Regions from separate parts of the Arthrobacter sp. J156 genome, predicted to be linked through region 1. Evidence: riboswitches for the same ligand, from Rfam matches in the RefSeq annotation. Region 1 holds a riboswitch; each other region holds the start of a gene.
What was found. A riboswitch is a leader RNA that binds a small molecule or an ion and turns the genes downstream of it on or off. The one in region 1 is predicted to bind thiamine pyrophosphate.
Positions count from the first base shown of each region.

Region 2: it holds a riboswitch for thiamine pyrophosphate, as region 1 does, so the genes downstream of both, thiC (phosphomethylpyrimidine synthase ThiC) here and thiM (hydroxyethylthiazole kinase) in region 1, are expected to answer to the same signal.
Region 3: it holds a riboswitch for thiamine pyrophosphate, as region 1 does, so the genes downstream of both, AC0QR5_RS09650 (ECF transporter S component) here and thiM (hydroxyethylthiazole kinase) in region 1, are expected to answer to the same signal.

Region 1 covers NZ_CM149650.1:2,724,355-2,733,787, reverse strand. The annotation lists gene AC0QR5_RS12595 (NAD(P)H-dependent oxidoreductase) at 1-513, opposite strand, end outside; gene AC0QR5_RS12590 (aldehyde dehydrogenase family protein) at 666-2,153, opposite strand; gene AC0QR5_RS12585 (hypothetical protein) at 2,223-2,660, opposite strand; gene AC0QR5_RS12580 (Abi family protein) at 2,851-3,639, shown strand; gene AC0QR5_RS12575 (hypothetical protein) at 3,640-3,762, shown strand; TPP riboswitch at 3,770-3,865, shown strand; gene thiM (hydroxyethylthiazole kinase) at 3,857-4,678, shown strand; gene thiE (thiamine phosphate synthase) at 4,675-5,379, shown strand; gene AC0QR5_RS12560 (PfkB family carbohydrate kinase) at 5,376-6,965, shown strand; gene AC0QR5_RS12555 (uracil-xanthine permease family protein) at 7,028-8,404, shown strand; gene AC0QR5_RS12550 (aminoglycoside phosphotransferase family protein) at 8,446-9,433, shown strand, end outside.
Region 2 covers NZ_CM149650.1:3,383,375-3,392,807, reverse strand. The annotation lists gene AC0QR5_RS15760 (hypothetical protein) at 1-529, opposite strand, end outside; gene AC0QR5_RS15755 (RecQ family ATP-dependent DNA helicase) at 568-2,694, opposite strand; gene AC0QR5_RS15750 (phosphomannomutase/phosphoglucomutase) at 2,861-4,336, shown strand; gene AC0QR5_RS15745 (hypothetical protein) at 4,333-4,806, shown strand; gene AC0QR5_RS15740 (RrF2 family transcriptional regulator) at 4,834-5,268, shown strand; gene AC0QR5_RS15735 (globin domain-containing protein) at 5,368-6,549, shown strand; TPP riboswitch at 6,725-6,832, shown strand; gene thiC (phosphomethylpyrimidine synthase ThiC) at 6,830-8,632, shown strand; gene AC0QR5_RS15725 (alpha/beta fold hydrolase) at 8,705-9,433, opposite strand, start outside.
Region 3 covers NZ_CM149650.1:2,118,249-2,127,681, forward strand. The annotation lists gene AC0QR5_RS09640 (MFS transporter) at 1-569, opposite strand, end outside; gene AC0QR5_RS09645 (ATP-binding cassette domain-containing protein) at 572-2,947, opposite strand; gene AC0QR5_RS09650 (ECF transporter S component) at 2,951-3,562, opposite strand; TPP riboswitch at 3,613-3,742, opposite strand; gene AC0QR5_RS09655 (DUF4235 domain-containing protein) at 3,815-4,084, shown strand; gene mnhG (monovalent cation/H(+) antiporter subunit G) at 4,092-4,502, opposite strand; gene AC0QR5_RS09665 (MrpF/PhaF family protein) at 4,502-4,771, opposite strand; gene AC0QR5_RS09670 (Na+/H+ antiporter subunit E) at 4,768-5,265, opposite strand; gene AC0QR5_RS09675 (Na+/H+ antiporter subunit D) at 5,370-6,983, opposite strand; gene AC0QR5_RS09680 (Na(+)/H(+) antiporter subunit C) at 6,983-7,513, opposite strand; gene AC0QR5_RS09685 (Na+/H+ antiporter subunit A) at 7,510-9,433, opposite strand, start outside.

The DNA of each region.
Region 1 (9,433 bases):
GGCGACCTGACCGGCGACCTCGGAATCGTCCTTCGGGTGCAGCTCGGCGAAGCGGACCACGGAGTTCGGGATGGAGAGCTTGACGTCCTCGAGCACCTTGGCGCCGGCGATGCCGACGGCCTTGCGGGCCTCGTCCTGGGCCCACACGCCGCCGAACTGGCCGAACGCGGTGCCGATCACGGCCGCCGGCTTGTCCTTCACGGCGCCGGCGCCGAAGGGGCGGGACAGCCAGTCGATGGCGTTCTTCAGCACGGCCGGCATGGTGCCGTTGTATTCCGGGGAGACCAGGAGCAGGGCGTCGGCCCCGGCCGCGGCGGCGCGCAGCTCGGCGACGCCTTCCGGAAGCGCGCCCTCGACGTCGACGTCCTCGTTGTAGAAGGGGAGCTTCTCCAGGCCGGAGTACACGTTGACGTCGACGCCCTCGGGGGCGTGCTCGGCCGTGGCCTCGGCGAGCTTGACGTTGGTGGAGCCGTTGCGGAGGGACCCGACGAGGGTGAGGACGGTGGTTGCCATGGTGGTCTCCTGGGGAGTCGGTGGACCAGTCCGCAGACTGGTTGATTTTTCAAGGGATTCAACCGCGCGGCCCTCCGCACTGTTCCCGGACCGGGGGTGACCCTTGCCACATGGACGGTGGCTCCGCCCGGTGGGAAATGCCGGCCCCGACGCTACAGGAGGTCCCGGAGGAGCTTTGACTTGGCCCAGCCATGCGGCGGGTAGACGGCCTTGAGCGTGTCCACCATGGCCGTCTTGGAGAGCACGGGGCGCTGCTGGCTGAACGTTTCGAAGCCGTAGCGGCCGCGGTAGTTGCCCATCCCCGAGGCGCCCGCGCCGCCGAACGGCAACCCCAGGACGCCGGCGTGCAGGTTGCAGACGTTGAGCCCGATCGCCCCCGCCCGCACCTGGTCCTCGAAGGCCGTCTGCAGGCGCGGCTTCTCGCTGAACAGGTAGGCCGCCAGCGGCGTGGGGCGGGAATTGACGAACCGCACCGCCGCGTCGAAGGAGTCCACGCGGAGGATCGGCAGGATCGGGCCGAAGATCTCCTCCTGCATCACGGGCGCGTCCGCGGGGACCCCGGTCAGGAGGGTGGGCTCGATGTAGCGTTCGATCGGGTCCACGGTGCCGCCGGTCACGGTGGTTCCGGGGTCGGCGTGGGCGTCGTCGAGGAAGCGGTTGAGGCGGCGGAACGCGGCGTCGTTGACGATCCGCCCGTAGTCGGAGCTCTTGGCCGGGTTGCGCCCGTAGAAGGACGTCACGGCCTTCGCCAGCTGCTTCTCGAGGGCGTCCGCGGCGGGGCCGACGGCGAGGACGTAGTCCGGCGCGATGCAGGTCTGGCCGGCGTTCATGAACTTGCCGAAGGCGATCCGTCGCGCGATCGCGGGCACGTTGCCGTCGACGACGACGGCGGGGCTCTTGCCGCCGAGCTCGAGCGTCACGGGGGTGAGGTGCTCGGCGGCGGCCCGGGCGACGATCTTCCCGACGCGTTCCCCGCCGGTGTAGAAGATGTGGTCCCACGGCTCGGCGAGCAGGGCCTGGCTGGCCTCGGCACCGCCCTCGACGACGGCGACGGCCCGCGGGTCCAGGAACAACGGGATGAGGCGGGCCATCAGCGCGGACGTTGCGGGGGCCTGCTCGGAGGGCTTGAGGACCACGCAGTTGCCGGCGGCGAGCGCGGCGACCATTGGGCAGAGCAGCAGCTGCAGCGGGTAGTTCCACGGTCCCAGGATCAGCACGAGGCCCTTGGGCTGGGGCTCCACCTTGGCGGTGGCGGGCTGCATGGACAGCGGGGCGCGGACGTGGCGGGCCGCCATCCACTCGGTGAGGTAGAGCTGGGCGTGGTCGATCTCGCTGCGCAGCAGGTCCAGCTCGGTCAGCTTCGCCTCGATCGCGGGCTTGCCGAGGTCCTCGGCGAGCGCGGCGAGGATGTCCTCCTCGTGCGCCTCGAGCATCCGCTCGAGGCTGCGCAGCTGCGCGGCGCGGTGGCGGCGCGTGTGCATCAGGCGGGAGTGGCTGGAGTCGCGCAGCCGGGCGACGGTCTCGGCGACGCCGGGGACGTGCGGGGCGCCCGCCTCGGCGCCCCGTCCGGCGTCGTCCTGCTCCTGGTCCGGCGCGACGTCGGCCGGAGGGCGCGGCTTGCCGCGAGAGAAAAGTCCCATGCCCCGACCTTAGCGCCTCGGGTTACCCCGCGGTACGGCCGCCGGCCGCATGACGGGCGGCATGCCGGGCTACGGCTGGCTGCCCCAGAAGACGTCGCCGCCCGTGCAGTCGCGGGGCCGTTCGCCGTCCAGGGGCATGATGCCGCCGCCGAGGGAGATGAGGTCGCCGAGGCCGAGCTGCTTCTTCCCGGGGACCTGCACCACGCCGGCCTCCAGGGTGGTCCCGTGCGGGAACACCACCAGCACGGGGCCCGAGCCGTCGCGGGGGGCGACGACGGCACACCCGCCCTCGTCGACCGCGAGGTTGCCCTGCAGGAGCGCGTCCATGTGCGCGTCCGGCTCCTCGGCCAGGGCCAGGAGCTTCATCCCGGAGTCCTCCAGCAGCACCGTGCCACTGGGCGCGGCCGCGGCGCCTCCGCCACCGTCCCCCGAACAGCCGGCCAACGCCAGCCCCAACAACGCCGCCCCGGCGATCATGCGCCGGCGGTCCCCCCACGATGCCTTCATGCCCCCATCCCAGCATCCCGGCGCCGGGGCGGCAAGAGCGGCTGGATTCCGCCGACGATCGAGTTCGCTCTCGGCCAGATGCCCGCCATTCACTCCGATCGTTCCAGGGGGAGTGCGTGGTATGGTTTCCTCATCATGATCAGCCCGCTCGCCTCACGGCTCGGGCTGATTTTCTTTAACCGGAGGACCATTGGCTGAGTACACCAAGCAGTGGCTTTCGGTCGAGGACCAGGTCGCAAAACTTGCCTCTCGCGGTGTCGGGATCCCTGAGGGCAGCAGCGGTGCGCAACTGCCGCGCCAGGTCGGATACTACCGGCTGACCGGCTACCTCTATCCGTTCCGCGCTTCGGAGACGTATGTGGACGATGACGGCCGTGCACGGGTGAGGGTCCTGAACCACTACCGGCCCGGCACATCCATCGGGGACGCCGCGGCGCTCATCGACTTCGAACGGCGGCTGCGGATGCTGATCCTGGAGGGGATCGAGAGGATTGAGGTCTCGCTCCGCATGCAGATCGGGTACGTGCTGGGCCGCCGCTCCGCCTTCGCCCATCTCGAGCCCGGCACGTTCGTCGCGGCCTTCACGGACCCCCAGATGGACCCGGAAACCGGAGCATCGCTGCCGAGCCGGCACGAGCAATGGACCACCCGGATCGCGAGCCTGAACTACGTGAGAAACGTAGCGGCCCACCACGCGCGGATCTTCAACCGCAAGCTGGTCACCGCTCCGAAGCGGCCCGGCAAAGGGCAAGTTCCCCTCCTGGACCACCTCAGGGATGAGGAGTCCTCCAAGCAGGTCTTTGGCCTGTACAACGTCCTGGCCGTGATGGCCTACCTGCTCCGTACGATCGATCCGAACAGCGCCTGGGCCGGCCGCGTCGTCGAACTCATTGGCTCGTTCCCTCGAGTCGGATACGTGACCCCTCGATCCATCGGAGTGCCCGATGACTGGACGAGTCTGGGCCTCTGGCAGCCCTAGATGATCGAGTCCGAATGGCTCCGGCACGCCCGGCAGCACTTGCCGGACCTGTTCCCGAACCTGCTGCACCAGGACCGCCACCTGCTCGGGCCCGGGCTGGCTCCCCCGCTGCCCGCCGGGTAGGCTCGCCAGCAGTGACTCGGGGTGTCCGCCGCGCGGACTGAGAACACACCCGTACACACCTGATCTAGTTCGTACTAGCGGAGGGATGTCGCTCATGGACCACCGTGCGCCCACGCATCTTCAGCAAGACGCCGGCGCGCCCGGCACCGTCCTGGAGCGCCTGCGCTCCGCCACCCCCCTGGTGCAGTGCCTGACCAACGCCGTGGTCACCAACTTCACCGCCAACGTCCTGCTCGCCGCCGGCGCCGCGCCCGCCATGGTCGACGTGCCCGGCGAGGCCGGCGACTTCGCGCGGATCGCCTCCGCCGTCCTGGTGAACCTCGGCACCCCGCACCGGGAGCAGCGCGAGGCCATGATGGAGGCCGCCCGCGCCGCCCACGAGTACGGCACGCCGTGGGTCCTGGACCCCGTCGCCGTCGGCCCCCTCGCCCTGCGCACCGACTTCGCCCACTTGCTCCTGGAGCTGAACCCCGCGGTGATCCGCGGCAACGCCTCGGAGATCATGGCCCTGGCCGGCAGCGGGGCCGGCGGTCGCGGCGTCGACTCCACGGACGCCGTCGAAGCCGCCCTGCCCGCCGCCCGCGCGCTCAGCGAACGCACGGGCGCCGTCGTCGCCGTCTCCGGCCCCGTCGACCTGGTCACGGGACCGGGCGGGACGCTGCACGTCCACGGCGGCAGCGAGCTGCTCACCCGCGTCACCGGGGGCGGCTGCGCCCTCGGCGCGCTCGTCGCCGCCTGCGTCGCCTCCCACGGCGACCCGCTCCAGGCCACCGCGGCAGCGCACGCCTGGTACTCGGCCGCGGCGGAGGACGCCGCGGCGACGGCGGGCGGCCCGGGGACGTTCGCCCCCGCCTTCCTCGACGCGCTGGCGGGAACGACGCCGGAGCGGCTCGCCTCCGCGGGAGCCGTGCGATGAGCGCCGCGCAGAACGCCGTGTTCCACCACGGCTCCTTCCGCCTGGGCACCTACCTCGTCGCCGACTCGGCCAGCACGGCCGGGCGCCCGCTGCCGGAGGTCGTCGCCGCGGCCGTCGCCGGCGGCGTGGACATGGTCCAGCTGCGCTGCAAGGACGTCCCCGCCCGGGACTTCTTGGCCCTGGTCCTCGCCACGGCCCGGCACACCGCCGGGCGAGCGGCCCTGATCGTCAACGACCGGGTGGACGTCTTCCTCGCCGCGCGGGACGCCGGAGCCGTCGTCGACGGCATGCACATCGGCCAATCGGACCTGCCCGCCGACGCCGTGCGCCGCCTGATCGGGCCCGCCGCGATCCTGGGCCTCAGCGCGTCGCGGACCGCCCAGTTCGAGGCCGTCGCCGCCCTGCCGGAGGGGACCGTGAGCTACCTGGGCACGGGGGCCGTCCGCCCCACGCCCACCAAGAAGGACCACCCGGAACCGCTCGGCTTCGAGGGCCTGGCCGCGCTCACGGCCCGGGCCCCGCTGCCGTGCGTCGCGATCGGCGGGCTGGCCCACGGCGACGCCGCGGCCGTCCACGCCGCCGGGGCCGCCGGGATGGCGATCGTCCGGGCGGTGTGCGCCGCCGGGGATCCGGAGGCCGCGGCCCGTTCCCTGGCCGCCGAGTGGGCGGCCGTCACCCACCCCGGGGAGGCAAGCGCATGAGCGTCCCCAACATCCTCTCCGTCGCCGGCTCCGACCCGTCCGGCGGCGCCGGCATCCAGGCCGACCTGAAGTCGATCGCCGCGTGCGGCGGCTACGGCATGGCCGCCGTCACCGCGCTCACCGCGCAGAACACGCGCGGCGTCACCGGCGTCCACGTCCCGCCCGCCGCGTTCCTCGCCGAGCAGCTCGCCTCGGTCTCCTCCGACGTCCGGATCGACGCCGTGAAGATCGGCATGCTCGCCTCCGCGGAGCTCATCGACACCGTCGCCGCCTGGCTGCGCGCCCTGCGCGGGGGCGCCCCCGGGGACGACGCCGGAGCCCCCGTCGCCAGGGACGGCACCGAAGCCGCGGGTCCGGGCGGGCGGCGGGGCACCGGCGTCGTCCTGGATCCGGTGATGGTCGCCACGAGCGGCGACCGGCTGCTCGACGCCGACGCGGAGGCGGCGCTGCACGCCCTGCTGCCGCTCGCCGACGTCGTCACCCCCAACGTGCCCGAGCTCGCCGTCCTCACGGGCAGCGCCCCCGCCCCCACGTGGGACGAGGTCCTGGACCAGGCGCAACGGCTCGCCGCGCGGCACGGCGTCCTGGTGCTCGCCAAGGGCGGTCACCTCGCCGCGGACGGGCGCTGCCGCGACGCGCTCGTGGGCGCCGACGGGGTCCTGCTGGAGCTCGACGGCGTGCGCGTCGACACCGCCAACACGCACGGCACCGGGTGCTCGCTCTCCTCCGCCCTCGCCACGCTCTTCGCCCGCACCGGGTCCTGGACCGACGCCCTGCGGCTGGCCAAGCCGTGGCTCGAGGGGGCCCTGCGCGGGGCGGACCGGCTCGACGTCGGCGGCGGGCACGGGCCCGTGGACCACCTCGGCGCCCTCTGGGCCGGGCAGCGGCCCCCGTCCACGGACGCGCTCCTGTCCACGTGGTGGGACGGGATCGCCGGCCTGCGCGCGGGCATCGACCGGCTCGCGTTCATCCGCGGGCTCAAGGACGGGACGCTGGACCGCACCGACTTCGAGCACTACCTGGCCCAGGACGCCCTGTACCTGCGCACCTACGCGCAGGTCCTCTCCCGGGCCTCCGAACTCGCCCCGAACCCCCGGGAGCAGCGCTTCTGGGCCGCGGGAGCGCACGCGTGCCTCGAGGAGGAGCTGGTCCTGCACCGCACGCGGCTCGGCGGCGCGGAGCTGCCCGCGCCCACCGCGACGACGGCCGCCTACCTGAACCACCTCACCGCCTCCGGGCGCGGCTACCCCGAGCTCGTCGCCGCGATCCTGCCCTGCTACTGGCTCTACCAGGACGTGGGCTCGCGCCTCGCGGGGGCCGCGCACCCGGACCACCCCTACGGAGACTGGCTCGCGACCTATTCCTCCCCGGAGTTCGACGCGGCCACGCGGGACGCGATCGCGATCGTCGAGCTCACTGCTGCCCGGGCCCGCCCGGACGAGCTCGCCGCGATGCGGTACGCGTTCGACGAATCCTCGCGGCACGAGCTGCTCTTCTTCGCCCAGACGACGGCGGACGGGGACCCCGGCGGGGCCGGGGCCGCCTTCGCCGACACGTCACGGGCGGTGCGGGCCGGCGCCGAGTAGGATGCCGTGGGGGCGCGGCCGCACGGCGCCGCGCCCTGCCCGCACCGAACCGGAAGAGCCCCATGAGCAGCACGACGCCCGGCCAGCCCGCCCCCACCCCCCGCACCGACGCGCCGCCGCGGCACCCGCTCGGCCTCGGCTGGACGCTCCACGGCGACGGGCGCACCATCCGCCCCGGCACGGTCGTGGCGCCCGACGAGCGGCTCGGCTGGTTCCAGACCGCCGGAATCGGCGTGCAGCACGTCATGGCGATGTTCGGCGCCACCGTGCTCGTGCCGACCATCACCGGGTTCCCGGTCACCACGACCCTGCTGTTCTCCGGCATCGGCACCCTGCTCTTCCTGGTGGTCACCGCCGGGCGCGTGCCGAGCTACCTCGGCTCCTCCTTCGCGTTCATCGCCCCCGTCACGGCCTCCATGAGCGCGCACGGCATGGCCGGGGCGCTCGGCGGGATCGTGGTGGCCGGCGCGGCGCTGTTCCTCGTGGGCCTCGTGGTCCAAAGGGCCGGCACGGGGTGGATCCACGCCTTCATGCCCCCCGTCGTCATGGGCACGATCGTGGCGCTCATCGGCCTGAACCTGGCCTCCACGACCTTCCCCGCGATGAAGGAGTTCACGCTCACCACGTTCACGACCGTCGCGGCGATCGTCGTCTCCGCCGTGCTCTTCCGCGGCCTGCTGGGGCGCCTGTCCATCCTGCTCGGCATCGTCGTCGGCTACCTCGTGGCCCTCGCCCAGGGCCAGGTGGACTTCTCGAAGGTCGGCGACGCGTCCTGGCTGGGCCTGCCGCCGTTCGCCCTGCCCGCGTTCCACCTGGACGTGATGGTCCTGTTCCTGCCCGTGGTGTTCGTCCTGGTCGCCGAGAACATCGGCCACGTCAAGACCGTGGGCCTGATGACCCGGCGCAACCTGGACGGCGTCAACGGCCGCGCCCTGATGGCCGACGGCGCCGCGACCGTCCTGGCCGGCGTCGGCGGCGGCTCCGGCACCACGACCTATGCGGAGAACATCGGGGTCATGGCCTCCTCCCGCGTCTACTCCACCGCCGCCTACTGGGTCGCCGGGACCGTGGCCATCCTGGTGTCCTTCCTGCCGCAGTTCGGCGCCGTCATCAACACCATCCCGCAGGGCGTCAGCGGCGGCGCGGGGATCGTCCTGTACGGCATGATCGGCATCATCGGCGCCCGCCTGTGGGTGCAGAACCAGGTCAACTTCTCCAACCCCATCAACCTCATGACCGCCGGCACCGGACTGATCATCGCGATCGCCATGGGCAGCGAGTCCCTCGAGGTCGGCGGCATGAAGTTCGGCGGGATCGCGCTCGGCACCGCCGCCACGCTGCTCGTCTTCCACGCCATGACCGCGATCGCCCGCGTCCGCGGCACGGAGCCCACCGACGCCCCGGAGGACACGGGCACCGAGCCCAGCAAGCTCGGCTGAGCCCGGCGGCGGCCCCACCCGCGCACCGGTAGGATGGCCCGGTGGCAGAGTGGAACCGGGAGTGGGCCTCCGAGCAGTGGCAGGCCGGGGTCCGGGAATGGATCTCCATGGTCCTGGACACCTACTCGCTGGCCCAGACCGGCCCCCTGGAGCAGAAGCGGATCCGGCTCTGGTCCACGCAGATCGTGGTCCCCACCGACCACGGGCGGCTGTACTTCAAGGCGAACAACCCGGGCCAGCAGGGCGAGGCCTCGGTCACGGCGACGGCAGCCAACCTGGCGCCCGAGCAGCTCGTCATGCCGCTCGCGATCGAACCGGCCCGCGGCTGGATGATCTCCCCCGACTACGGCGACACGCTGACGTCCCTGCCGAGCACGGACTACCAGCTGTGGGTCCGCCTCGTGTGCGACTTCGCGAGGCTCCAGCTCGAGCTCGTCCCCTTCGGCGACACGCTGTTCGACGCGGGGCTTCTGCACATGGACCCGGCCTGGCTGCCCGCCTACATCGACGAGCAACTGGTCCTGCATGCCTCGATGCCTCCCGAGCACCCCCTGCACCTGCCCGCGCGCGACGCGGAGGACCTGCACCGCCAGCTCGACGTCATCCACGGGATGTGCGATTACCTCGCCGCCGGGCCCGTGCCCTTGACGCTGGAGCACAACGACCTGCACCGGAACAACACCTTCCTGCCCTCCACCCCGGACGAGCCGCTGCGCTTCATGGACCTCGGCGACGCGTACTGGGCCCACCCGTTCTCCAGCCTCGGCCGGCCCATCGCCGCGATGTGCGAGGAGCTCGGCACGACGCCGTCGGACCCGCGGATCCGGCGCGTGGTCACGGCCTACCTGGAGCAGTGGCGGGAGTACGGCACGGTCGAGCAGCTGCGCCCCTACGTGGAACCGGCCCTGAGGATCGGGAAGATGCAGGCGCACGGGACGTGGATGCGGATCCTTTCCGGAGCGGACGAGGACGAGCTGCGGCGCTACGCGCACCTGACCCTGCGTCCCCTGGCAGAGCTCATCCAGCCGG
Region 2 (9,433 bases), 660 kb from region 1:
CCGGGGCGGGTACGGTCTCGTCGACGTCGGAGGGTGCGCCCGTCTCGCCGGACGTCCCGCCCTCCCTGTTTTCGGCGGAATCCTCCTCGGTTCCCCCGCTGGTCCCCGGGCCGTCGGCGGGAGGCTCGACGGCCCGGGCGGCGTCTCCGGAGCCGGCGGCGTCGGACGCGGGGTCGAGCCGATCCGCCGTGCCCGCGGTGTCGGCGCCGCGAGGTCCGGCCCCGCCGCCCGCCTGACCGTGCACCTGGGGGTGCGCCTCAAGGCTGCGGACGGCGACGATGCACTGCTTGACGCCCTGGCCGGTGGCCTCGCGGTAGCCGCGGACGGCCCCCATGAAGTCCCCCCGGGCGATCGCCTGGTACACGGCTCGGTGCTGGTCGGCGTTCAGCCGGGACGCCGCATCCCGCGCGGCGTCCGGACCGATGGAACCGGCGACCTCGGCGGAGTTCTTCTTGCGCAGCGAGCTGATCCACCACCAGGCTCCACCCACGAGGAGCAGCGGCACCAAAACCCACAGCGTAGTCTCCATGCCGTCCAGTCTAGGCCGCGCGGACGAACCGGGCGGGCTCAGCCGGCCAGGCCCAGGACGAACGGCAGGACGCCCGGGGCGCCCGCCCGGCGCAGCGTCCGGGCCGCCTCGGTGAGCGTCCACCGGCTGTCGGCGAGGTCGTCGACGAGGAGCACGGGGCCGGATGCCCCCGCGAGCCGTTCCGCCAGCGCCGGCGGGACGGCGAACTGGTCCCAGACCGAGGCCAGCCGGAAGGCCGAGTTGCCGCCCGCCTCGCCCCGCGGTCCTTCGTCGGCGTACGCCAGCTCCCCGGCGTAGGGCAGCCGGCCGATCCCGGCCAGGCCCTCGGCCACGGACCGCACGAGCAGCGGGCGCGTCCTCGACGGCATGGAGACCACGGCGACGGGCCGCTCGCTCCATCCCCACCCGGCCAGGACGCCGACGCACGCCCGGACGAGGGCCTCGTCCGCGGGAGCGTCCTCCGCCCCGGGCGCGAACAGCGTCCGCAGCCGGCCGCCCCATCCGAGGTCGGTGAGGCGGGCCAGCGCGCGGCCGGCCGCCATCTGCTCCCCGGCCGGGATCTTGCCCTTGAGCGGCACGCCGAGGCGGTCCATGCCCCCGGGCCACATCGCCCGCGGCTCGAGCTCGGTCCCGACGCGGCCGAGGGCCGCCTGGGCGCTGTCCTTGGCGTCTTCCGCGAGGGAGTCCCCGAACCAGGTGCCGGCGCAGTTGTCGCACCGGCCGCAGGGGGCGGCCGTCGGGTCGTCGAGGGCCCGGGCGAGGAACTCCATGCGGCAGGACGTCGTGTTCTCGTAGTCGAGCATGGCGTTCTGCTCCGCGACGCGGGCCGCTGCGACGCGGGCGTACCGCTCGGCGTCGTAGTGCCACGGGGCCCCCGTCCGGATCCAGCCGCCTTGGACCCGTTCCACGGCGCCGTCGACGGCGAGCACCTTCAGAAGCAGTTCGAGCGGCGTGCGGCGGATGTTCACGCGGGCCTCGAGCGCGGGGACGGAGACCGCGCCCTGCGCCGAGCCGAGCTCCTCGAGCACGGCGTGCGCGCGCTGCTCGTCCGGCATCGACGACGTGGCGAAGTACCGCCAGATCTCGCGGTCCTCCGGCCCCGGGAGGAGCAGGACGTCGGCGTTGTCCGTCCCGCGGCCGGCACGGCCGACCTGCTGGTAGTAGGCCACGGGCGAGCTCGGAGCGCCGACGTGGACCACGAACCCGAGATCCGGCTTGTCGAAGCCCATGCCCAGGGCGCTCGTCGCCACGAGCGCCTTGACCTCGTTGTCCTTGAGCGCCTGTTCGGACGCCGCGCGCTCCTCGGTGTCGGAGCGGCCCGTGTAGGCGCGGACCTCGTGCCCGGCCTCGCGCAACAGGCGCGTGATGTCCTCGGCCGCGGACACGGTGAGCGTGTAGATGATGCCGCTGCCCGGCAGCTCGGACAGGTGGCTCAAGAGCCAGGCGAGCTGTGCCCGCGGGCTCGGCAGCCGCAGCACGCCCAGACGCAGGGAGCGCCGCGCGAGCGGGCCGCGCAGGGTGAAGACGTCGGCCCCGCCGACGGCGAGCTGCTCCTCGATGTCGTGGACGACGCGCTCGTTGGCCGTGGCCGTGGTCGCGAGGACCGGCACGGCGTCGTCGAGGGTGCCGATGAGGTCCTTGATCCTCCGGTAGTCCGGCCGGAAGTCGTGTCCCCAGTCCGAGATGCAGTGGGCCTCGTCGATGACCAGCAGGCCCATGCGGCGCACCAGCTCCGGCAGCTGGCGCTCGCGGAAGGCCGGGTTGTTGAGGCGTTCCGGCGAGACGAGCAGGACGTCGACCTCGTCGGCGTCGAGCCGGGCCAGGACGTCGCCCCACTCGAGCGCGTTGGCGGAGTTGATGGCCTCGGCGCGGACTCCCGCCCGCCCGGCGGCGGCCACCTGGTCCCGCATGAGCGCGAGCAGGGGGCTGACGATGAGGGTCGGCCCCGCCCCCCGGGCCCGCAGCAGCAGGCTCGCCACGAAGTAGACGGCGGACTTGCCCCAGCCGGTGCGCTGCACGACGAGCGCCCGCCGTCCCCCGTCGACGAGGGCCTCGATCGCCTCGAACTGCCCGTCGTGGAAGTCGGCGTCCTCCCGCCCCACGAGGCGGCGCAGCACCGCCGTCGCGCTCTCCCGAAGTCCCGTACCCGTCGTCGTCTCAACCATGCGCCCCAGTATTCCAGCCGCTGCCGACGCTTCGGCCCGCCGGCCCGGGGCTGTGGAGCGGGACGGGGTCCCGGGGCGTTGTGGAGGAGCGGTGCCGGTCGGACTCAGCCGGCATCTCACGGGCCGCGGGGCCGAAGCGTCACCGGCAGCGGCTAAGCTCGAACCCGTGCAGAGCGAGATTGATCTTTCCGAGTCCTTCAAGGCCTACGACGTGCGCGGGATCGTGGGCGAGACCATCACCGAGGAGAGCGTGGAGGCCGTCGGCGCGGCCTTCGTGGACGTCCTGGGCCTGGCCGGTTCCACGGTGCTGGTCGGCGGGGACATGCGTCCGTCGTCTCCGGCGTTCTCCCGCGCCTTCGCGCGCGGGGCGGCCTACCGGGGCGCCGACGTGCGGATGCTCGGGCTGATCTCCACCGACGAGCTCTACTTCGCGTGCGGGATCCTGGACGCGGCGGGCGTGGTGTTCACCGCGAGCCACAACCCGGCCGAGTACAACGGGATGAAGATGGCCCTGGCCGGCGCGGTCCCGGTCTCCTCCGATACCGGCCTGTACCGGATCCGGGATGTCGCCCAGTCCTACCTGGCCGAGGGCCTGCCGGTCTCCGGGGACGCCCCGCAGGGCCGGGTCGGGGACGTCGACGTGCTCGCGGACTACGCCGCGTACCTGCGCTCGCTCGTGGACCTGTCCGGCATCCGGCCGCTGAAGGTCGTCGTCGACGCCGGCAACGGGATGGCGGGCATGACGACGCCGGCCGTGCTCGGGGACGCCCTGCTGCCGGGTCTTCCGCTGGAGATCGTGCCCCTGTACTTCGAGCTGGACGGCACCTTCCCGAACCATCCGGCCAACCCGCTGGAGCCGGAGAACCTGCGGGACCTGCAGGCCGCGGTCGTGGAGCACGGGGCGGACATCGGCCTGGCGTTCGACGGCGACGCGGACCGCTGCTTCGTGATCGACGAGCTCGGCGCCCCGGTCTCGCCCTCGGCGGTGACCGCGCTCGTGGCCCGCCGCGAAATCGCCCGCGCGAAGGCCGCGGGCGAGGAGGCCCCGGTGGTCATCCACAACCTGATCACCTCCCGGGCGGTGCCCGAGCTCGTGGAGCACGACGGCGGACGCCCCGTGGTCACGCGGGTGGGACACTCGTTCATCAAGGCCGTGATGGCGGCCGAGGGCGCCGTGTTCGGCGGCGAGCACTCGGCCCACTACTACTTCCGCGACTTCTTCAATGCCGACACCGGCATGCTCGCGGCGATGCACGTCCTGGCGGCCCTGGGCGGGCAGGAGCGCCCGCTCTCGGCGCTGGCCGAGGAGTACGAGCCCTACTTCGCCTCCGGCGAGCTGAACTCGCGGATCGAAGACAAGGACGCGGCCGTGGCCCGCGTGCTCGGGGCCTTCGCCGCCGGCCACGACGGCAACGGCGGCCGCGGAACGATCGCCCTCGACGCGGAGGGCCTCAAGGGCGCCGGCACCGTCGTCGAACGCCTCGACGGAACCACGATCGCCGCGGCGGACGGCTCCTTCTGGTTCAACCTCCGCCCCTCCAACACCGAGCCCTTCCTGCGCTACAACGGCGAGGCGAGGGACCCCCAGACCATGGAACGCGTCCGCGACGCCGTCCTCGAGATCGTCAGGAGCACCGCATGAGCGAGAACCGCATCACCGAGCTGGGCCCCGAGGCCCACCTGCAGCTGAACCGCGTCCTGGGCACGGCCCTCGGCGTCGCCCGCGAGCAGCTCGAGGCCAACGGGGTCTTCCTGCCGTTCGCGGTCGCCCTGGAAGCGGCCCAGGACGGAGCCGAGGGCGAGCTGCGCCTCCTCGCCGTGCAGCCGCCGGCGGACGACGACGATCCGGAAGTGGACATCGACGCCGAGGCGATGATGGGCGACCTCGTCGAACTCCTGGGGCAGCAGCGCGAGGGCTTCACCGCGATCGCCCTCGTCTCCGACGTCACGCTGCTCGAGGAGGACCGCGACGCCGTGCACGCCAACGCGGAGCACAGCGAGGGCGGGGCGGTCGCCGTCGTCCAGGCCTACACGCCGCCCGCCGCGGAGGGTGGCGAGTGGGCCTTTGCCGAGCCCGCGGCGGAAGCCGGCGAGCTGCTCATCTGGGGCTGACCCCGCCCGGGCTGGGACACTGAGGGAGTGAAGCTCAACGCCTTCGGCGACGTCTGCCTGCGCATCCTGATGCTGCTCGGCTCCCGGGAGGGAGAGCAGCTCACGAGCCGCGCCGTCGCCGAGGCGATCGGCATCCCCTACAACCACGTCAGCAAGGCCGTCCTCGAGCTCGGCCGGCGCGGCGCGCTCGAGGTGGCGCGCGGGCGCACGGGCGGGGCGCGGATCACCCCGGCGGGCCTGGGGCTCAGCGTCGGCTCCCTCCTGCGCAGCCTCGACGAGCAGCCCGACGTCGTGGACTGCACCTCCGGCGACCACGCGTGCCCGCTGATCGCGGGCTGCCGCCTCCGCGGGGCGCTCAACCGGGCGCGCGAGGCCTTCTACGCGGAGCTCGATCCCCTCACCATCGCGGACCTCACCCGGGATCCGCGCCTCGTCCGGCTTCCGCTGCCCACCTTCCCCTGACGCGACCGCCCGACTTGCGAGTAACTTCTACGAGGCGTAGAAATGAATCATAAAACTTGCATACTCAATGCAAGTAATCACTTTCAGCGAGGAGACGCCATGCTGTCCGAGAAGTCCCGTCCCGTCATCGAGGCCACGCTGCCGGTCATCGCCGAGCGCATCGGAGCGATCACCCGGAAGTTCTACGCGGGCCTGTTCGCCGCCCACCCGGAACTTCTCGACGGGCTCTTCAGCCGCGCCAACCAGAAGAACGGGACCCAGCAGAAGGCCCTCGCCGGCTCGATCGCGGCCTTCGCGACGCATCTCCTGCAGCACCCGGACACCCTGCCCGAGGCCGTCCTGTCGCGGATCGCCCACAAGCACGCCTCGCTCGGGATCGTCGAGGAGCAGTACCCGATCGTCTACGAGCACCTCTTCGCCGCGATCGCCGATGACCTCGGGGATGCCGTCACCTCCGAGGTCGCCGAAGCCTGGACCGAGGTCTACTGGCTCATGGCCGACGCGCTCATCAAGCTCGAGAAGGGCCTCTACGCCCGGCAGGCGAACGACAAGGCGTGGACCCCGTGGCGCCTCGTGGCGCGGGAGGCCGCCGGCGGGGGATCGGCCACGTTCCGCTTCGCCCCGGCCGACGACACCCCGGTGACGGAGGCCCTCCCGGGCCAGTACGTCTCGATCCGCGTGGCTCTGCCCGACGGCGTGCGGCAGTGCCGCCAGTACACGCTCTCCGGCAACGTCGCCTCGAGGACCGAGCGCGTCGTCACGGCCAAGCTCGACGAGGGCGGCGAGGTCTCCCCGTTCCTGCACCGCGGGCTGGGGATCGGCGACGTCGTGGAGCTCTCGAATCCCTACGGCGACCTCACGATCGACGCCGGCGGCGCGCCGATCGTCCTGGCCACGGCAGGCATCGGCTGCACACCCAGCGCCTCCGCCCTCGAGGCCCTCGCGGCCGGGGCCTCCGAGCGCCGGGTCCTGGTCCTCCACGCCGAACAGCGCGCCGACAGCTGGTCGCTCCAGGCGCAGATGCGCTCCGCCGTCGAGGCCCTGCCGAACGCGGAGCTGAGGCTGTGGCTCGAGGACACAACGGGCGCCCCCGGCGAGTGGGAGGCAGCGGAGGGCCTCATGGACCTCTCCGGACTCGAGCTTCCGGCGGACGCGACGCTGTATCTGTGCGGGCCGCTGCCGTTTATGCGCGCCGTCCGATCCCAGGCGATCGACGCGGGCATCCCGGCCACGAGCATCCACTACGAGGTCTTCGGCCCCGACCTCTGGCTCGCCGCCTGAGCCGGGCCCCGGCGTCGTTCCGTCCACGGCGGCGCGGCGACGGGGCGCGCCGGAGCCGGGGCACGACGCCGATGCCCCCTCGGGCGCGGAGCACGCCGGAGCCGGGAATCGATGTCGGTGCCGCCTTGGGGGCGGCACCGACTTGGTGCCCGGGGCCACTTCGCGCTAGGCTCGGGCCCGTCCACACGGGTGCCCCGGCAGGGGCTGAGATCGGGCTGACGCCGCCTGCGACCGTCGAACCTGTCCGGGTCATGCCGGCGTAGGAAGTGAGGGCTCCTCCGTGAGCGATTCAAGAGAAAACCCGTCCATCCACCGTGCCTCCGAGCAGCATCCGGCGCACTCCCCGGCGTTCCTCGAGGACCCCGGCCGGGGCCTGCGCGTCCCGGTCACGGCGATCGAGCTCGACGACTCCCCCGACGGGACGCCGAACCCGCCCCTTCACGTCTACCGCACCGCGGGCCCGGGCGGCGACCCGCTCGAAGGGCTTCCCCCGTTCCGCGCCGCGTGGATCGCCGGCCGCGGCGACACAGAGGAGTACACGGGGCGCGGCCGCGAGCTGCTCGACGACGGCCGGGCGGCCGTGCGCCGTGGCGCGGCCTCCGCCGAGTGGAGGGGCGTCCGCCCGGTCCCGCGGCGCTCGATCGAGGGCCGGCGGGTCACGCAGATGCACTACGCCCGCGCCGGGCTCGTCACCGAGGAGATGCGCTACGCGGCCCTGCGCGAGGGCTGCGACCCGGAACTCGTGCGCAGCGAGCTCGCGGCGGGCCGGGCGATCCTGCCGGCGAACGTCAACCACCCGGAGTCGGAGCCGATGGTGATCGGCAAGGCGTTCCTCGTGAAGATCAACGCGAACATCGGCAACTCTGCCGTGACGAGCTCGATCGCGGAGGAGGTGGACAAGCTGCAGTGGGCCACGCGCTGGGGCGCGGACACGGTCATGGACCTCTCCACGGGTGACGACATCCACACCACGCGCGAGTGGATCCTGCGCAATTCGCCGGTCCCGATCGGCACGGTGCCCATCTACCAGGCGCTCGAGAAGGTCGGCGGAGACGCGGCCAAGCTGGACTGGGACGTCTTCCGGGACACCGTGATCGAGCAGTGCGAGCAGGGCGTGGACTACATGACCATCCACGCCGGCGTGCTGCTGCGCTACGTCCCGTTGACGGCCGAGCGGGTCACGGGGATCGTCTCCCGCGGCGGCTCGATCATGGCCGGCTGGTGTCTGGCCCACCACCGCGAGAACTTCCTCTACGAGCGCTTCGACGAGCTGTGCGAGATCTTCGCCCGGTACGACGTCGCGTTCTCGCTCGGCGACGGCCTGCGGCCCGGCTCGATCGCGGACGCGAACGACGCCGCCCAGTTCGCCGAGCTGGACACCCTCGCCGAGCTGACGAAGCGGGCGTGGGAGTTCGACGTCCAGGTCATGGTGGAGGGGCCCGGGCACGTGCCGCTGCACCTCGTGCGGGAGAACGTGGAGCGGCAGCAGGAGCTGTGCGACGGCGCCCCGTTCTACACCCTCGGCCCGCTCGTCACGGATGTCGCGCCGGGCTACGACCACATCACGAGCGCCATCGGGGCCACGGAGATCGCCCGCTACGGCACGGCGATGCTCTGCTACGTCACGCCGAAGGAGCATCTGGGCCTGCCCAACAAGGACGACGTCAAAACGGGAGTGATCACCTACAAGATCGCCGCGCACGCTGCCGACCTGGCCAAGGGCCACCCGGGCGCCCGGGAGCGCGACGACGCCCTGTCCAAGGCGCGCTTCGAGTTCCGTTGGAAGGACCAGTTCGCCTTGTCACTGGATCCGGCGACGGCGGAGGCGTTCCACGACGAGACGCTGCCGGCCGAACCGGCCAAGACGGCGCATTTCTGCTCGATGTGCGGGCCGAAGTTCTGCTCGATGCGGATCTCCCAGGACATCCGCCGGCAGTTCGGCGGCGCTGCCGAGCAGGAGGAGCTCGCCGGGGCCATCCAGGCCGGCATGGACGCCAAGAGCCGCGAGTTCGCCGCGTCGGGATCGAGCGTGTACCTGCAGCCGACGATCCCCGTCGGCCCGGGAGCCGCCGGCCGCGGCTGACCCGGCGGGCCGGCCCCGTGAAGCCGGGCCCCGGCGTCGTCCTGAATCCGGACGACGCCGGGGCCCCGGGGGCTACGGTTCGCGCAGCCGGGGGTGCGCCTCGCCGCGCTCGATCCACGCGCGGACCATGGCGTTGAAGAAGAGCGGGTCCTCGATGCTCCACTGGTGGTGCATGCCGGGGGCGAGGCGGAAGACGGCGTCCGGCTTGGCCTGGGCGATCTCGGCGAAGCCCTTGCGCACCACCGACGGTTCCTTGGCGCCGGCGACGACGAGCAGCCGGCCCGCGAAGTCCGCGAGCCCCCCGGGCACGCCGCCGGCGTAGACCTCCTCCATCATGGCCTTCATGTTCTCGGGGCGCAGCGTTAGCCCGTGGTCCGAATACAGGCGGCGCGAGTCGGCCGGGATCCCGAACGCGCCGGCCTGCATCTTCCAGAACCATTCGGCGTCCCAGAAGCGCAGCTGGGCCGCCGCGGCGACCCGGACACCGGGACCGACGGGGCGGACCGCCGCCCCGCTGAAGACCGCGCTCTCGACGAGCTCGGGGTGGCGGGCCAGGACGCGCAGGCCGACGACCGCCCCGAGCGAGAGCCCCACGAGGTGGACGCGCCCGTCCTCGATCTCGTCGGCGACGAACGCGGCGACGTCGTCCGCGGCGCTCTCCAGCCCGGCCCAGTCCTCGGCCGCACGGGCGCCGAAGCCGGGCAGGTGCGGCGTGAACACGCGGTAGTCGGCGAAGCCCTTGACCTGCGGGTCCCACATCCAGTTGGCGACGTTGCCGCCGTGCAGGAACACGAGCGTCCG
Region 3 (9,433 bases), 610 kb from region 1:
GCGGCCGAGAGGAGGTGGCTCGCGGCGTCGAGCAGCAGCGCGAACGGCGCCCCGAGCCACGTCACGAGCGTCCCCGCGACCACCCCTCCGGAGGTCTGGGCCACGGTGTCGCTCTGCTGCAGGCGCATGTTGGCCCGGACCAGGAGGGGCCTCGGGACGATCTGCGGCAGGAAGGACTGGTGGGCCGCATCGGCGAGCAGGGCCAGCACGCCGAAGGCGAAGACCAGGCCGAAGACGGCCGGCAGCGCGCCGGCCGGGCCGGCCGGGCCGGCCAGCCCCGTCAGGCACAGGGCGCCGAGGACCACGGCCCGGCCGACGTCGGCGGCGATCAGCACGGTGCGCCGCCGCCAGCGGTCCACCCAGAGCCCGGCGACCAGGCCGAACAACAGGTAGGGCGCCCAGCGGAAGGCGCCCACGAGGCCCTGGTCCTGGGCCGAACCGCCGAGGACCTCCAACACCAGGACGGACAGCGCCACCGTGGTCAGGTAGGTGCCGGCGTCGGAGGCCGCCGCCGCGGCCCAGAACCGCACGAACGCCGGGTTCTCCCGCAGCCGTCGTCCCGTCGCCACGCTCAGGTCCAGACCAGGTTCCACGTCCCCGCGGCCAGTGCGGCCGCCGTCGCGCCGGCCCCGAGGGCGAGCCCGGCGAGCAGTACGACGGGGTCCCGCCGGGAGAAGCGCGCCGGACGGGACCAGCTGCGCTCGGCTCCCCCGAAGCCCTTGGCCTCCATCGTGACGGCCAACCGGGACGCGCGGCGGATCGACTGCACCAAGAGCCCGAACATCTGGCCGAGGTCCGCGGCCAGACGACGGCGGAGCGAGCCCCGGGAGCCGACGCCGCGGGCCCGGCGGGCCATGCCCAGGGTCTGCCACTCCTCGACGAGCAGCCCCAGCAGGCGCATGCCGGCGAGGGCCCCCAGGACAAAGCGGTGCGGCAGCCGGGCCTGCTGGGCGAGGGCGTTGGCGAGATCGGTGGGGTCGGTGCTGGAGACCACGAGGACGGCCGGCACGGCGACGGCGAAGGCGCGCAGCCCCGTCGCGATGCCCGCTTCGAGCGAGCCCTCGGTGATGTCGAACCACCCCAGCCCCAGCAGCACGGCGCCGGAGTCGTTGCCGACGAGCGCCGTCCCCCAGGCCGCGAACAGCCCGGCGATCAGCAGCGGCCACGCCCGCGCCAGGAAGGCCGCGATCCCGATCCCGCTCAAGGGCAGCATCAGCAGCGTCGCGGCGACGATGATTCCCGCGCTGACCATGTCAAGCGTCGCGATGAGTGGGATGGTCGCGAGCATCACCGCGCCGAGCTTGGCGAGCGGATTGGCCCGGCCCAGGAAGCTCACCCGGGCCGCTTCCGAGGGTTCGAGCAGCCCGGGTGCCCCGGCGTCGTCCCCGTCTTTCGCGGACCCCGTCGCGGCGTCGCGGCCGGTCCCGAGCTCCGCGACGTCGAGGACGCGGGCGCCGACGGCGTCGGCGAAGTCGGCGTCGTGCGTCACGGCGAGCACCGAAGTCCCCTCCGCGAGCTGCTCGCGCAGGAGCAGCGCCAGTTCCGCCCACGTGTTCGCGTCCTGGCCGAAGGTCGGCTCGTCGAGGACCAGCACGCCCGGGCCGGCGGCGAGCACGGTCGCGACGGAGAGGCGGCGCTTCTCTCCGCCGGAGAGGGTGAACGGATTCGCGTCCGCGAGGTGCTCGAGCCGTAGCCGCCGCAGCAGGGCGTCCACGCGTTCGGCGATCTGCTCCTCGCTGAAGAGCTCCTCCCGGCCGTCGGCGGTGCGCGCGTGGCGGGGCCCGTACTCGAGCTCCTCGCGCACGCTGGCCGTGACGAACTGGTGCTCCGGTTCCTGGAACACGGTGCCGATGCGTCCGATCAGGGCCGAGGCGCGCCACTGGTAGGGCCGCGCCCCGGCCGCCTCGCCGCGCAGCGCCGGGCTCGCCACGACGTGTCCGGCCCGCTCGGGCAGGAGCCCCGCCAGGGTCAGCGCGAGCGTCGACTTGCCGGAGCCGTTCGGCCCCGTCACGCAGACGGCGCGGCCAGCCTCGAGTCCTAGCTCCACCCCGGTCAGCGCGGCGGGCTGGGTTCGGCCGCGGGCGACGGCGAGGCCCTCGGCGCGCAACAGCCCGCCGCCGGGCGGCGCCGCTTCCCGCGCCGGGAGCCGCGGGACGTATCCGGGCACCCAGACGCCCGCCGCGACGAGCTCGTCCCGCACGGGGCCGGGGGCGAAGAGCTCGGCGGGCGTTCCCGCGTGGGCGACTCCGCCACCGGGGGCCAGGACCACGACGCGGTCCACGTGGGGGGCCCAGGCCTCGAGCCGGTGCTCGACGATCACGGCCGTCGCCCCGGAGGCGTCGAGGGCCCGGACGACGGCGTCGCGCACCTCGAGCACGCCGGCCGGGTCCAGGTTGGCGGTGGGCTCGTCCAGCAGCACGAGCCCGGGGCGCATCGCGAGGATCCCGGCGAGGGCCAGGCGCTGCTTCTGGCCGCCGGACAGCCGGGCGGTCGGGTGCGTGAGGGGGACGTCGAGTCCGACGGCGGCCAGCGCCGCGCGCACGCGCGGCGCGATCTGCTCCGCGGGGACGGCGAGGTTCTCGGCACCGAAGGCGACGTCGTCGCCGACGCGGGCCTGCACGACCTGGGTCTCGGGGTCCTGCTGCATGAGCCCGGCCCGCCCGCGCACCGTGTGCGCGGGGGCGCCGTCGACGAGCAGCTCACCCTCGGCCTCGGTGTCCTCGTCCTGGTGCAGGACGCCGGCCAGGGCGTGCAGGAGCGTCGACTTGCCGGCGCCCGAGGGGCCGGCCAGCAGGATCCGCTCCCCCGGGCGGATGTCCAGGTCCAGCCCGGCCACCGCGGGCGCGTGGCGTCCCGCATGACGCCACCCCCACCCGGCCGCACGGACCGCCGCCGGGTGCGGCCCCGGCGTCGTGCTCCCCGCCTCGCGGGCGGCCTGGGACGTCACCGCCTAGCCGTTCACCGGCTCCTGCGCGGCCTTGCGCGAGGCCAGCGCGGACAGCGCCCCCGTCCGGGACAGGGCCCGGGTCGCGAGCCAGGACAGCAGGCCCGCGATGACGACGCCGGAGATCGTCATAAAACCGACGTAGGCGAGCTTCATGACCACCGTGTACTCCGGGAACCAGTTGAAGACGAACGCGTCGTTCACGCCTCCGAAGAGGCCGGCCGCGGCGCCCGCGAGCAGGGCCACCTGCAGCCCCCAGCGGCGGTACAGGAACGCCGCGACGACGAGCTCCGCCCCCAGGCCCTGGACGAGGCCGGAGACGAGCACGGTCCAGCCGTACTGAGAACCGAGGAAGGCCGAGACGACCGCGGCGACGGTCTCGCAGAACAGGGCCGCCCCGGGCTTGCGGATCACCAGCGCGCCGAGCACGGCCGGGAAGAGCCACATTCCCGCGAGCAGCGCCGAGGAGGGCGGGAAGGCCAGGAACAGGAAGTCCAGCGCGTGGTGGAAGGTGTTCCAGGCGAAGAAGACGACGCCGGAGGCGACGGCGATGATGGCGGCGACGACGATGTCGACGACGCGCCATCCGGTGCGTGCGGGAGACTGCACGGTGCTCATAGAGGTGTCCTCCTTGGGATCAAGGAGGGGAGGGCGTGCCGCCGCGCGGCATCCCTGAGAACTCGACTCCCTTCGCCGGTACTAGCCGGATCAGGTTCGAGGGTCTGCGCGGCGCGCACTCTCAGCGTTCTGACGGGTTCCGGCCACCGGCCGGAGCCCAACGCTCCCCTGTCGTTGGTGTTTCAGTGGCCCCAGTCTAGCCCCGCGCTATGCTGGGCGGGTAATCACCCCCTCGAGACGGAGACCGCGCACGTGAACGTACTGCTGAAGATCGTCGGCTCGCTGATTTCCCTCGGCGCCGGATTCGCCGGGGCCAAGCTCCTCGACACCGCCTGGACGCGGATCACCGGCGAGGAGCCGCCGAAGCCGGGCGACGCCGAGGCCCAGGCCGAGGCCTCGCTGCGCCAGGCCCTCGGCTTCGCCGTGGCCTCCGCCGTCGTGGCCGCGGTGATCCAGGTGATGGCCAACCGCGGCACGCAGCGCATGTTGCGCCGCTTCCAGGAAACCGCCGACGAGGTCTAGCCCGGGCTCAGCGCTCGGTGTCCGCCACGTGGTCTGCCGCGCCCGCCGGCAGCGAGCCGTTGGCGGCCCGGGCGACGACCTCGTCCAGGTCGTCCACGATGAGCGTCTCGCGCTTGAGGTGCTTGGTGCGGTAGCCCGCCCGCCCCACCATGTGGGCGCTCACGGGCGCCGTCAACAGCTGGAAGAGCCACGCGAGCAGGAGCACGGGCAGCACCGCCGGCGAATCGGCCTGCAGGCCGACGGCGGTCAGGAGCAGCAGGAGCCCCAGCACCTGCGGCTTGGTGCCGGCGTGCATGCGGGAGAGCAGGTCGGGGAAGCGCAGCATGCCCAGGCCGGCGGCGAAGGACATGAGCGATCCCACGACGAGGCACAGGGCCGTGGCGGCGTCGCGGACGGTCTGCAGCGTCTCGGCGTCCATCAGGAGTTCCTCCGGTCCGTCACGTAGCGGGAGACCGTCACCGAGCCGATGAAGCCGACGACGCAGGCCACGGCGATGAACGGCACGTGGTTCAAGTGGTGGTTGAGCGCCATGTCGATGCACAGCGCGGCCATGATGATCGCGAGCAGCACGTCGAGGGCGATCACGCGCTCGAGGATCGACGGACCGCGCGCGATGCGCACGATCGCCATCATGGCGGCGGCGGCCAGCAGGAGGGCGGACACCCAGGCGGCGGTGGTCAGGATCATGCGGGGGCCTCCTCTCGGCGCAGGGCCTCGAGGGCCTCGGGCGTGCCCATCACCTTGATCAGCCGCGCCTCCGTGTCCAGGACGCCTGCGCGGAAGCGCTCGGCCTCCTCGGGGGTGTCGACGTCGATGACGTGCAGGTACAGGGTCCCGGACGTCCGGTCCACCTCCACGACGAACGAGCCGGGGATGAGCGTGAGGACGTGGCCGAGGGTGGTCATCATCAGGTCCTCGCGGCAGCGCAGTGTGATGCCGACGACGGCGCTGCGCACCTTCTGCCCGCGGAAGAGCGCGAGGCCGAAGACCTGGAAGCTCGCCGCGACGACGTCCTTGAGGAAGTGCAGGGCGAACAGGAACGCCTGCCAGACGTTGAAGCGGCCGCTGAGCTCCACGGGCGGCAGCCGGAACACGGAGACGACGCCGAGCGAGAGCAGGAAGCCGAAGACGAGGTTGCCGGCGGAGAAGTCCTGCCACAGCGCCCCCCAGACGAGCATCATCCAGACAAGCAGGGGCAGCTCGACGAGGAAGCGGGCGCGCTTGCGCCGGCGGTTCGCGGCGGATCCGCGGCTCGGGGTCCCGAGGCCGGACGGGCGGGTGCGGCTCATGGCGTGCCCTCCTGGGGTCCCAGCACGGCCTCGATGTAGGGCGTGCGCTCCATCATCTGCCGGGCGGCCTGGTCGCTGAGCTGGAAGAGCGGTCCGGCGAAGACGGTCAGGGCGAGTCCGAGCGCCACGAGCGCGGCGGTCGAGCCGACCATGGTCCGGGGCAGGAGCTGGGTGTCGCCGCGGTCGCTGTAGCGGCTCGTCGGGAAGTTCGCGACGTGGCTGTAGGTCGTCACGCGGCCCCCGTCCTTGGCGCCGACGAGCAGCAGCGGGTCGGGGTTCTCCGCATCCTCGGCCTTGCGCCAGAACGCACGGTTCCAGACGCGGGCGACGGCGAGCAGGGTCAGGAGCGAAGTGGCCACGGCACCGGCGAGGAGGACCCACGCGAGCGGGGTGCCGAGCTCGACGCCGCCCTGCATGAGGCCGAGCTTGCCGAGGAAGCCGGAGAACGGCGGGATGCTGGCCAAGTTCATCGCCGGGATGAAGAACAGCACGGCGAGGACCGGGGAGAGCTTGGCGAGCGAGCCGAGGCGGTCCACGTTCGAGGTCCCGGCGCGGCGTTCGATCAGGCCCGTGACGAGGAAGAGCGAGGTCTGCACGATGATGTGGTGCGCGACGTAGTAGACGGTCGCCCCGAGCGCGGCGAGGTTGCCGAGCGCGAGCCCGAACACCATGTAGCCGATATGGCTCGTGAGCGTGAAGGAGAGCATGCGCTTGATGTCCGCCTGCGCGATCGCGCCGAGGATGCCCACGAGCATGGTCATGAGGGCGACGACCATCAGGAGCGAATTGATCCGGTCCCCGGGGAACAGGAGGGTCTCGGTGCGCACGAGGGCGTAGACGCCGACCTTGGTCAGCAGGCCCGCGAACACGGCGGTGACGGGCGCGGGCGCCGTCGGGTAGGAGTCCGGGAGCCAGAAGGACAGCGGGAAGATCGCGGCCTTGATGCCGAACGCGACGAGCAGCATGAGGTGCAGGACCATCTGCGTTCCCTCGTCCAGCTGCCCCAGCTTGACCCCGAGGTCGGCCATGTTCACGGTGCCCGTGGCGCCGTAGATCATGCCGATCGAGATCAGGAACAGCATCGAGGAGACCACGGAGACGACGACGTAGGTCACGCCCGCGCGGATGCGCGCCGTCGTGCCGCCGAGGGTCAGCAGGACGTAGGAGGCCGTCAGCAGGATCTCGAAGCCCACGTAGAGGTTGAACAGGTCGCCCGCGAGGAAGGCGTTGGAGACACCCGCGACGAGGATCAGGAACGTCGGGTGGAAGACGGAGATCGGCCCGTCGTCGTCCCCGTCGGCCATGCCCTGCGCGGTCGCGTAGAGGAGCACCGCGAGGCTCACCGCCGTGGAGACCACGAGCATCAGCGCGGAGAACTCGTCGACGACCATGGAGATGCCAAACGGTGGAGCCCAGCCGCCGATCAGGACGGCCTGCGCACCGTTGGTCCAGGCCCCGGCCAGGAGCCAGCACTCCAAGAGCAGGGTGAGGGTCAGGGTCGAGATGGTGACGGCCCGCTGGCTGCGCTTGTGCCGGCGCAGGACGAAGGCCACGGCGGCGCCGAGGATCGGCAGCGCGACGGCGAGCGGGGCGAGCGAGACGGCGCTGATCATCGGGCCTCCCTGTTCCGTGACTCGTCGGATGTGCCGGCGCTTTCCTCGGCGCTGGCCTGGCGGCGCTCGGCGGCGACGGCGGCCTTGGCCCGGGCCGCGGCGTCGTCGTCCTCCGAGGTGAACTCAGTCGTGTCGGCCTCGATCTCCGAGTCCTCCTCGAAGTCGAAGTGGGACTGCTCGGCAACGCGGCGGTCCTCGACGTCGTCGACGACCTCGTCGCGCCGGGCGATGACCCACGAACGGTAGATCATGGCCAACAGGAACGCCGTGACGGCGAAGGTGATGACGATCGCCGTCAGGATGAGCGCCTGCGGCAGCGGGTCGGAGTAGGCGCCGGGCTCGATCGCGGAATCGTACAGCGGCGCCATGCCCGGCAGACCGCCGGCCGTGAGCAGCAGCAGGTTCACGCCGTTGCTGATCAGGACCAGGCCCAGGAGCACGCGCGTGAGGCTGCGTTCGAGGAGCAGGTAGACGCCGCAGGCGAACAGGACGCCCATGACGAGGAGCATGACGACGTTGACGCTCATCGGGCGACCCCCTCCGTACTGCCCTCGGGCGCCTCGTGGACGACCACGGGGCTGCGGCCCTCGGACCGCTCGTCGATCTCGGCGCCGAGGCTGCGCAGGACGTCGACGACGAGGCCGACGACGACGAGGTAGACGCCGATGTCGAAGAAGGTCGAGGTGACGAACTTGTGCTCGCCGAAGAGCGGGAGCGCGAACTCGAGGGCTGCGGACTGGAAGATCTGGCCTCCGAAGAAGAGCGGGAAGACGGCGGACAGAGAGGCGGTCGCGAGGCCGAGGCCGAGGAGGGTGCCCGGGCTGATGGGCGTCGATTCGGCGAGCTCGAAGCGGCCGCCGGCCAGGTACCGGATCGTGAGCGCCAGGCCGGCGAGGAGGCCGCCGGCGAACCCGCCGCCGGGGGTGTTGTGCCCGGTGATCAGCAGGTAGATGGAGAACAGGATCATGGAGTGGAACAGGAGCCGGGTGATGACCTCGAAGATGATCGAGCGGCGCTCGGGCGCGAGCGTCCGGCCCGCGACGAGCCAGGCGTCCTTCGCGGACTCCGCGAAGTGCCGGGCGATCGCGAGGGCGGCCGTGGCCCGCGTCGAGTGGTGCAGGTGTTCCGAGCCGCGGTCCACGCTGCCCGGCGCGACGTCCTCCGTGCGCCGGCGGTCGTCCCCGCGCCCGCGGACGTAGATGAGGCTCGCGACGCCGGTCGCGGCCGCGGCGAGCACGGTGATCTCCCCGAAGGTGTCCCACGCGCGGATGTCCACGAGGATGACGTTGACGATGTTCTCGCCGGCACCGCCGACGTAGGCGAGCTCGGGCAGCATGAGCGAGATCGGGTCGGCGGTCCGGGACGCCATGGCGGTCGCCGCGATGCCGACCATGACGACGCCGAACGCGATGCCGATCGCCGCGCGCAGTACCTTGTGGCCCGCGGGATTCGTGGTCCACAGCGGGGCGGGCAGGGTCCGCAGGGCCAGGACCATGGCGACGAGGACGATCGTCTCCACGAGCAGCTGCGTCAGGGCGAGGTCGGGGGCGCCCTGGAGGGCGAACATGATGGCCATGCCGTAGCCCGTGACGCCGACCATCAGCACGGCCAGGAAGCGCTTGTTCGCCTTGATCGCCGCGATCGACCCGACCACCATGACGAGCCCGATCACGAGCTGCGCCGGGGTGTCGAACCAGACGATGTGCTGCGGCGTTGGCACGTCGAACGCGATCCCGGCGACGGCCGGGGCCAGCAGCCCCACGATGAGGATGACGATGAGGTAGAACGCGAGCGAGCCGCGCTGCGTGCGCCCCGTGACCCACACCGCGATCTCGTCCGTCGCGCCCAGGATGTGCTTGTAGCTCTTCTCGGCGTCGATCAGGGGGTAGAGCTTGTCCTGCGCCCGGGCCACGGCGGCGCGGCCCGCGAAGAGCAGAACGCCAACGGCGACGACGACGGCGGAGAGCCCCAGCGCGGGCGTGAAGCCGTGCCACAGGGCCAAGTGGACGGGGTGCCCGGCCGGCTCGAACAGTCCGGCGTAGGGGGCGATCGCGTCCTCGATCAGCGCGGGCGTGAAGGCGGTGGCGATCGTGACGAGCGACAGGAGCAGTGGCGAGGCCATGAAGAGCCACGGGACGGCCTTGAACGTCGTGGGGGCCACACCGGGCTTGGAGGCGAAGCCCCCCCAGACGAAGCGCGCCGTGTAGGCGAAGGTCAGGATGGAGCCGGCCACGACGCCCACGAGCAGCCACGTGCCGCCGGGATCGCCGTTCGCGGCGCCGTCGAGGAGCGTCTCGAACACCGACTCCTTGGCCACGAAGCCGAAGAAGGGCGGCAGCCCGGCCATCGAGGCGGCGCTGACGAGGGTCACGACGAACAGCTTGGGCGCCGTCCGCCAGAGCCCGGAGAGCTCGCGCAGGTCGCGGGTTCCGGCCTTGTGGTCGATG